Regions from separate parts of the Streptomyces sp. NPDC098101 genome, predicted to be linked through region 4. Evidence: riboswitches for the same ligand, from Rfam matches in the RefSeq annotation. Region 4 holds a riboswitch; each other region holds the start of a gene.

What was found. Region 4 has a riboswitch for cyclic di-AMP ahead of ACIQVI_RS22230 (C40 family peptidase). Riboswitches for the same ligand answer to the same signal wherever they lie in the genome.
Region 1: it holds a riboswitch for cyclic di-AMP, as region 4 does, so the genes downstream of both, ACIQVI_RS27980 (transglycosylase family protein) here and ACIQVI_RS22230 (C40 family peptidase) in region 4, are expected to answer to the same signal.
Region 2: it holds a riboswitch for cyclic di-AMP, as region 4 does, so the genes downstream of both, ACIQVI_RS06305 (transglycosylase SLT domain-containing protein) here and ACIQVI_RS22230 (C40 family peptidase) in region 4, are expected to answer to the same signal.
Region 3: it holds a riboswitch for cyclic di-AMP, as region 4 does, so the genes downstream of both, ACIQVI_RS29550 (M23 family metallopeptidase) here and ACIQVI_RS22230 (C40 family peptidase) in region 4, are expected to answer to the same signal.

Annotation. Positions count from the first base shown of each region.
Region 1 is NZ_JBIWAS010000007.1:92,811-94,987, forward strand. Features, by position in the region: gene ACIQVI_RS27980 (transglycosylase family protein) at 203-928, opposite strand; cyclic di-AMP (ydaO/yuaA leader) riboswitch at 932-1,149, opposite strand; gene ACIQVI_RS27985 (transglycosylase family protein) at 1,364-2,177, opposite strand, start outside.
Region 2 is NZ_JBIWAS010000001.1:1,518,692-1,520,868, forward strand. Features, by position in the region: gene ACIQVI_RS06300 (phosphoribosyltransferase family protein) at 1-433, shown strand, start outside; gene ACIQVI_RS06305 (transglycosylase SLT domain-containing protein) at 440-1,375, opposite strand; cyclic di-AMP (ydaO/yuaA leader) riboswitch at 1,380-1,564, opposite strand; gene ACIQVI_RS06310 (hypothetical protein) at 1,938-2,177, shown strand, end outside.
Region 3 is NZ_JBIWAS010000008.1:104,961-107,137, reverse strand. Features, by position in the region: gene ACIQVI_RS29555 (pitrilysin family protein) at 1-288, shown strand, start outside; cyclic di-AMP (ydaO/yuaA leader) riboswitch at 565-730, shown strand; gene ACIQVI_RS29550 (M23 family metallopeptidase) at 743-1,513, shown strand; gene ACIQVI_RS29545 (GntR family transcriptional regulator) at 1,737-2,177, shown strand, end outside.
Region 4 is NZ_JBIWAS010000004.1:868,722-870,898, reverse strand. Features, by position in the region: gene ACIQVI_RS22235 (ATP-binding protein) at 68-505, shown strand; gene ACIQVI_RS22230 (C40 family peptidase) at 623-1,099, opposite strand; cyclic di-AMP (ydaO/yuaA leader) riboswitch at 1,103-1,233, opposite strand; gene ACIQVI_RS22225 (hypothetical protein) at 1,633-1,929, opposite strand; gene ACIQVI_RS22220 (ATP-dependent Clp protease proteolytic subunit) at 1,937-2,177, opposite strand, start outside.

The DNA of each region.
Region 1 (2,177 bases), on a different contig from region 4:
GGACCCCAGATCTACTGGGCGGTAACCATCAAGTGGGGCACGGGCGGGCTCCTGAGGCGGTCGCGGCCCCCTCTGTACGGCCCCTCAATAAGGGGAACCCCGGTCCGGCGCGCACGGGGGAAGGGCGCGCCGGACCGGGGTGGTCACCGCGGGAGGGTCGTCGGGGGCGCGTGAGCCGCCGGACTCACGCGACCCGCCGGGCTCACTTCAGGTGGAGCTGCTGGCCCGGGTAGATCAGGTCGGCGTTCTCGACGACGTCCTTGTTGAGCTCGAAGAGCTCGGCCCAGCCGCCCTTGACGCCCTGGGCGTCGGCGATCTTGCTGAGGGTGTCGCCGGCCACGACCTTGTACTCGCCGTCGCCCTTCTTGACCGTCTTGCCGGTCGGGGTGGTGACGGTCTTCTTGGCGGCCTCGGGGGCGGCCTGCCGCTCCTTCTTCGGGGCCTGGCGCTGCTCGCTGCGGGTGGTCGGCTGCTCGGCCTTCCGCTCCTGCTTCGGCTGCTGCTGCTTCGGCTGCTCCTGCTGCGGAGCGCTCTCGGCGGCGCCGCCGTCGTACGAGGCGCCGGAGAGGCCCACGCCGCAGCTCGGCCAGGCGCCCTTGCCCTGGCCCGCGAGGACCTTCTCGGCGATGGCGATCTGCTGGGACTTCGACGCCTGGTCGGCGGTGGAGGCGTAGGCGGTGCCGCCGTACGCGGCCCAGGTGGAGGCCGAGAACTGCAGGCCGCCGTAGTAGCCGTTGCCGGTGTTGATGGACCAGTTGCCGCCGGACTCGCACTGGGCGACGCGGTCCCACTCGGAGGACGTGGCGGCCGAGGCGGTGCCCGCGGTCATCAGCGGGGCGGCGACGGCGATGCCGGTGACGCCGACGAGCGCGGCGAGCTGGGTGGCCTTGGAGGGACGGCGGTGTTTGCCCTTGACGGAAAACAGCATGGGAATTCTCCTCACCGACGCCTGCGAGGTGAGCTGTCGGGTTCGGGCCGAAGAGTTGCCCGGCCGCGTGTCCTAGCACGCGGCTTCACCCCAAGCCGGTCGTCGGCCGTCTGTCTCGACGGCCGGGGCCGGCACTTACCTTGGGTCCCCCGCTCCTGCCTACGGCGCTTGCGCGACGACTGTTCCCATCGGCCGACGGCAGGATTCGGCGTTTCGGTCGACGGGGCCCGCGGTGGCGAGCGGTGATGACCGTAGACACAGAACCCTCCGAAGTTCAAAGAGGCTCATACGACGAATTTCGCCTCTTCTTGCCCTTCGGAGGGGACTGTTTGCGCAGGTGAGGAGTGACGGAAGCGGAGTTTGCGGGCGCTGTGGGCCAGTTGGGGCAAAGAGACCCATGTCTCACTCACCCGGAACCGGACATAAGCCCGCGAACTACCCCTCCGCCGAGACCGAACCCTTCGTCAGGTCGAGGTTCTGACCAGGGAGGATGAGGTCCGGATCGGTGCCCACGGTCCGCTTGTTGGCGTCGTAGAGGGCGGTCCACCCTCCGGGCAGTTCGTTCGCCTGGGCGATGTCCGAAAGGCTGTCACCCGGACGCACGGTGTATTCACCCGAAGAGCCCTGACTGTCCGTTGCGTCCGAATTCTTCGCTTCGTCAGCAATTGGGGCCGAGACGGGCTCTTCGGCAAGCTTGTCCTTGCCCGAGGCATGTCTACCGGATTCGGTGGAGCTGTCCGGCTTGTCGGTTTCCTCCGGGGCGGCGTCGCCCCGGTGCTTGCCTGTGCCGGGCGCGGACGGCGTGCCCTCGTCGCCCGGGACGCCGGGCGTCACGGAGCCGTCGGGGGCGACCGGGGCCGTCGGGTCGGACGGATCGGCCGGGAGCGTCGGGTCCGCCGGGTCCGTCGCCCCCGTCGACCCGGAGGGCGCGGACGGCGTGGCGGGGGCGGTCGGCGCGGTCGGGTCCGCCGGGGTGGCGGGAGCCGTCGATCCGGCCGGCGCGGACGGCGCGGCGGGAGCGGTCGTCGGGACGGAGGCCTTCGGCGTCCCGGTGGACGGCGCGGTCGGGGAGGCGGCCGGCGAGCCGGAGTTCCAGCTCGACTCGGGGACGGGCGCCACGGAGGGCGCCGGAGCGGTGGCCGGACCCGGGTCCACCCCGGTGGGCTTCCCGTCGTTCGTCAGACCGGCGATCGGCGCGCAGGTGGCCCAGGCGTCGCTGCCCTTGGCGAGGGCCCTCTCGGCCACCGCG
Region 2 (2,177 bases), on a different contig from region 4:
CTTCGACACCCCGCTCCTCGCGGGCCGGCTCGCCGGGGCCACGGAACGGCTGGCCGAGCGGCCCGACGTCGCGGGGCTCCCGCTCGGCTACTTCGGCGCGAGTACGGGAGCGGCGGCCGCGCTGTGGGCGGCGGGCGACCCCGCGTCCCCCGTCGCCGCCGTCGTCTCGCGCGGCGGCAGGCCGGACCTCGCGGCCGACCGCCTGGCCGGGGTGCGGGCCCCGACCCTCCTGGTGGTGGGCGGCGACGACCCGCTGGTCCTGGACCTCAACCGGCGGGCCGGGGCGCTGCTGCGCTGCGAGAACCGGCTGGCCGTGGTGGAGGGGGCCGGCCACCTCTTCGAGGAGCCCGGTGCCCTGGAGGAGGTGGCGGAGCTCGCCACCTCCTGGTTCACCGGGCACTTCCGGCGTCGGGGCACCGATGTGCCCCGTTGACGACGGTCAGTACGCCCCGTTGACGTTGTCGATGGAGCCGTAGCGGTCGGCCGCGTAGTTGCAGGCGGCGGTGATGTTGGCGACCGGGTCGTACAGGTCCATCGACGTACCGGGCACGTGGTAGGCCAGGAAGGTCGGCTCGATGACCTGGAGGAGGCCCTTCGAGGGGGTGCCGTTGACGGCGTTGATGTCCCAGTTGTTGATGGCCTGCGGGTTTCCGGAGGACTCGCGCATGATGTTGCGGTGGATGCCCTCGTAGGAACCGGGGATGCCGTGCTGGGCCATGATGTCCAGCGACTGCCGGATCCAGCCGTCGAGGTTGTCGGCGTACTGGGTGGCGGCGACCGGAGCGGCGGCCGGGGCGGCGGCAGCGGCCGGGGCGGCGGCGGAGGCTCCGGTGGCGGCGCCGGCGGCCGGAGCGGTCGCGCGGCGCTCGGAGCGGCTCGCCCGGTCGGTCGTGGCGGACTTCTCCGCCTTCGCGGTGGCCTTCCGATCCGCCTTCCGCTCGGCCTTTCGCTCCGTCTTCTCCTGCGTCTTCGCCTGAGAGGGGACGGCCTTGGCGGAACCCCGATGAATCGTCAGTTCCAGACCGGGGTGGATGAGTGACGGATTGTCACCCACGGCGCTCTGGTTGGCGCGGTAAAGGCTCTTCCAGCCTCCCTGAATTCCCTTCTTGTGGGCGATCAGGGAAAGCGAGTCGCCGCTCACGACGGTGTACGTGCGCGCGGTCGCCGGGGCGGCCGGGGCCTTGGCGGCGGCCGGGGCAGCGGGAGCGGCGAAGGTCTTGGCGGCGATCTCCGGGGCGCCGGCGGCGGGCGCGGCACCGGCCGTGGCGGGGGCGATCAGGGGCAGGGACAGCGCGGCTCCACCGGTGCCGACCAGGGCGAGACCACGGGAGACGTGGCTGCGGCGGGGGCGGCGGTGCTTACCGTGTGCAGGCATGACGGATTCCTCTCCGGCGCCTACGAGGTGAGCTGTCGGGTTCGGACGGGAGATGTCCGGCCGCGCGCACGCGGCTGCACCCCGAGCCGTTCCGGATCACCGGACCGGCGTATTCGTGGGTCCCCCGCTCCTGCCGTCGGGTGAAAAGGGAGGTTTCCGAGCGGTGGCAGGATTAGGCGTTCCGCTCGAATGGGGGTGACCGTAGGCCAGTAATGCGGCGAATAACAAGAGGATCAGAGCGGCGGCACGTGTAAAAGGATCACCGAATTCGGGGAATTCAAGATCGGCCGGCCCGAAAAGGTGTCGAACTTCCTTGTGCGGTACGGGGTGGGAGAGGTCGGCGCCGTGCGGCGGTCCGTGCGGAGTGAGTCGCGTCACCCGGTGGGTTATGTCCGAATATGCGATGTAATTCCGTTGATGGGGAAATAGGGCGAAAAACTGTCGGGTGGGGTTTTCGGGGTCGATGGGGCGTCTTGGGTGGCATCCGGTGTCGCTCAAGTGCAAAGCGCGCAAAGCCGACATTCTTCTCGAAGGATGGAGCGACCGACCCAGGAGCCGCCCGATGCCCCCCGCCGCCCCCCAGCTCACCCCCGACACCCCCGACACCCTCGACCGCGAGGCCGCCGCCCTCTACGAGAGCGCCGTCTGGCAGCGGATCGTCACCGACTGGACCGCCCCCGAACCGCTCGCGCCCACCTCCGAACCGCTCGCACCCGCCCCCGGGCCGTCGTCGGGGGAGGTGCGGGACTGGCGGGACCTGCTGAGCGTGCCGGTGGACCGGCTCGTGGCCGAGGCGCTCGAC
Region 3 (2,177 bases), on a different contig from region 4:
CGGGAGACGGCCGTGCAGAACCTGGTGGGGGTGGCGCCGCTCAAGTACGAGACGGCCGCCTCGGTCGCCGGGACGCTCGCCGACCAGGTCGAGCAGCACCTCCCGGACGACTTCCAGGCCCAGCTGTACGCGCGCCTGGCCGAGACCGGCACCGTCGAGGCGACCGCGGCCGTGGTCAGCGCCTTCCCGGTGGACCGGCTCGTCACGGTCCTGGTGGGCGACGCGGCGCAGATCGCGGAGCCGGTGCGGGCGCTCGGGATCGGTGAAGTCACCGTCGTCAGCGGCTGATCGGCCCCGTCCGGCCGGAGGCGCGGCGCCACCGGCCGGGGCGGACGGAGGACCCCGACGAGCCGTCACGTCGGGGTCCTCCGCGCACCCGTACGAGAGGGGTCCCGGCGGCCCGACCGGCGAACCACCCGGTGAATTGTCCGTATTGACGGCAAGGGTGATCATCTGCCCTGTGGCATGTCTTACAAAAGGCCGTGTTCGGTTGGTGATCGACTGGGGCTCCGCATACCGTCGGTCCGGCTGTTCGCCAGTTGCACCCGCCGCGCCCGCGGCACCGGACAGTCATCGCCGAGTCCCCGTCAGGCGCGAGCCTGGGGAGCCGGGGACCCGCACGCAGTCCCTGGGGTGAATCGGACGCCTTCGTCCCGTACGGAGGGGCCCGTAGGAGACCTTCCTGCTCCGAACCCGTCAGCTAACCCGGTAGGCGAGAAGGAAGGAAAGGAACAACGTCTTCATGGCGTTCACCCGTGCCACCGGGAAGCATCGTGGGTCGAGCCGGATGGCGCGCCGCGGCGCGGGCATCGCCGGCGTGGCGACGCTCGCCACCACCGGCGTCATCGGAACCCTGGCCTCCCCGGCGCTCGCCGCCGACACGGACAACCGCTCCCCCGAGGACACCGGTCTCACCCAGGTGATCACCGAGGACTCCCTCGTCGACCGGCTCAACGCCCAGGCCGACGCCCAGGACCGGCAGGCCTTCGAGGCCGTCGTCGAGGAGAAGGCCAAGGCCGAGGCGAAGCGCAAGGCCGAGGCCCGCGCCAAGGAGATCCGCGAGGAGCGGGCCCGCGCCGCCCGCGAGGCCGAGCGCCGCCGCCTGAACTCCTTCCAGCTCCCCGTCGCCGGCTCGTACGTCTCCACCGGCTACCAGACCGGCGGCTCGCTCTGGTCCTCCGGCAGCCACTCCGGCGTCGACTTCCACGCCGCCTACGGCAGCCGGGTCGTCTCCGTCGGCTCCGGCACCGTCGTCGAGGCCGGCTGGGGCGGCGCGTACGGCAACAACATCGTGATCCGGATGAACGACGGCACGTACACCCAGTACGGTCACCTCTCCTCCATCGGGGTGTACGTCGGCCAGACCGTCGAGCCGGGCCAGCAGATCGGCGTCTCGGGCTCGACCGGCAACTCGACCGGACCGCACCTCCACTTCGAGGCCCGTACGAGCGCCGACTACGGCTCGGACATCAACCCGGTCTCCTACCTCCGCGCCCGCGGCGTCGCCGTCTGACCCGGCGTCCCACGCGCCCCTGACCACCGGGGGCCCTCCGCGTCGCAAAAGCCCCGGCTCGTACTGAGCCGGGGCTTTTCGTCGTCCTGCCGTGGGCCAAAAGGCCGTCATGGATTCCATGGGGGCATCGGAAATTCCGGCGTGCTGCAATAGAGTCGCGGATCAGGCGCAGAACAGGCGCCGCTCGAATTGTCTCGCGCGGACCAAGGCGGAGGTCGGACACATGCGCATTCCCGCGCACTCGGTATGCACGGCGATCCGGGACGACATCGTCTCCGGCGTCTTCGAGCGGGGCAGCCGGCTGACCGAGGAGCAGCTCGCCCGCCGGTACGGGGTCTCCCGCGTCCCGGTCCGCGAGGCGCTGCGCACCCTGGAGTCCGAGGGCTTCGTCCTCACCCGCCGCCACGCGGGCGCGCACGTCGCCGAGCCCACCGAGCAGGAGGCGGCCGACCTGCTCGACATGCGGGCCCTGCTCGAACCGCTGGGGGCCGCGCGGGCCGCGCAGCGGCGCACCGACGCCCACCTCAAGGTGCTGCGCGGCCTGGTCAGGCTGGGCCAGGAGCGGGCCAGGCGCGGCCAGGGCGAGGACCTGCGCTCGCTCGGCGGCTGGTTCCACGAGACGCTCGCGCAGGCCTCCGGCAGCCCGCCGCTGACGGCGCTGCTC
Region 4 (2,177 bases):
TCGGTGGGACTCTGACGCGCAGTGCGATCCGGGGCAGCGGCCCCGGCGGGAAAGGGACAGAGTCGCCATGGCAGACCATCAGGAAGCATCCGTCACCCTGCCGAGCGAGCCCGCCTCGGTCCCCGCCGCCCGGCGGTACGTCGCGGAGGTGCTCACCGCCTGGGGTCTCGACGACTCCTCCGACCGGGCGGACGCGGTCCGTCTGGTGGTGTCGGAGCTGGCCACCAACGCCGTCCTGCACACCTTCGGCCAGTCGCCCTCCTTCACGGTCGGCGTCCGCCTGGAGCACGGGGAACAGCTCCACGTCGGCGTCACGGACAGCCATCCCCGCCGCCCCCGCCGCCTCCCCGCGGCGGTCCAGCAGGACAACGGCCGCGGCATGGCCATCATCCGTTCCCTGGCGGCGGAGTCCGGCGGCCGCCTCTCGGTGACCCCGACCGAGGACGGCGGCAAGACGGTGGGCGTCACCCTGCCGTGGAAGGCGGCCGCTCCGGTGGGCTGTTAGCCCGTCCGGCGGCGGCCCGGGTGCGAAGGCGGTGCGGGTGCGACGGCGGTTCGGGTGCGGCGGCGCCACCGCACCCCCCGGTCCGTCTCGAGGCGCCCGGTCAGCGCCCGGGCGGGGTCACCGGACGCGTCCGTAGTAGACCTTCGAGGACCAGATCTTGTCGAGCTTCACCCAGGAGCCGGTCTTGGGCGAGTGCCAGATCTTGTTGCTCCCGGCGTAGATGCCCACGTGGTAGACCTTCCCGCCGGAGTGGAAGAAGACCAGGTCCCCCTTCTGCCTGCTCCCGGCGGAGACGTGCCGGGTCTTGTTGTACTGCTGCTGCGCGGTGCGGGGCAGCGACTTGCCCGCCTTCTTGTACGCGTAGAGCGTCAGGCCCGAGCAGTCGAACCGGGAGGGGCCGACGGCCCCGTAGCGGTAGGGCGCGCCCTTCTTGGACGCGGCGATGCTCAGCGCCTTGTTCGCGTGTGTGGTGGCCGCCTGGGCCTCCGGTGCCGCGCCCGGTGCGAGCAGCGTGCCGCCGACGGCGGCGAGGGTGAGAGCCGAGACGGCTCCGGCCCGGGACAGCAGGGACGGGACGTGCATCTGCGCAGTCATGCGCAACCCTTCGTCAGCCGCCTGTGAAGGATGACCTGTCGGGTTCGGGCAGGCGAAGATGCCCGGCCGCGGCTGCGGCTTCACCCCAAGGGCCGGCCCCGCTGCGGAAACAGCGCGTACGGCCCGTACTGCTCGGGTCCTCCACTCCTGCCGATCCAATCCTGTCGACCAGACGTCCGGGACAGCGGCAGGACTCGGCGTCCGCCCGGACCGCCCCGCCTCGGATGGCGGGGGCTTGTCGTCGGCAGGGATCTTGCCCCACAGCCTGGTCGAAATCCGAGTGGAAACAGCGATATGTGAGAGTCCTCACGACTGATCCATTCGGGTGGACAGGATGCTTTCGTGATCGCGGAGGTTTGACCGGCGAGCCCCGCACCAGCAAAGGAACGCCCGATTCCGCCAGATGTGTACCCCCGGTGCGCAACTCGCCCGAGCCATATGTCGACTCGTCGACTCCACCGAACGGACGAGTGCTTCCGGCGCGGCTGTCGGCCGTCCGGCCCTCGACACGACATGCCGGAATGTCAACTCCGTCATGTCCGGGGGAGCGTGACCCGGCCGGCCCGCCGCTCCCCGTCCAACACCCGCAGGGCGCGCGCCAGGGTGTCCACGTGGACCTCGCTCTCGCCCCGCGCGTGCATGAGCGCCAGGGCCTCGCGCAGCGCCTCCGCGCGCCCCACCAGGGCCTGAGCCGCCCTCAGTGCCCCATAGGTATGCGTAGTTCTGGATGGATTGATCTTCCCCAGGAGGTCGACCACCGCGAGGTACGCGTCGACGAGTTCGCCCTCGGCCCGCGTCAGGGCGGGCAGCGGGGGCGGTTCGGGGACCACGGCCCGCTCACCGCACCGCGTCGCGCCGGCGCGTGATCACATGGTCCACCAGGCCGTACTCGACCGCGGCCGGAGCGTCCAGGACCGTGAGGCGGTCGAGGTCGGCGTCGACCCGTTCCCTGCTCCGTCCGGTGTGCTCGGCGAGCATCCCGGCCACCAGGTCGCGCTGGCGGAGCAGTTCGCGCGCCCGGATGTCGAGGTCGCTCGGCTGTCCGCGCAGGGGCTCCTCCGTGGCGGGCTGCCGGAGC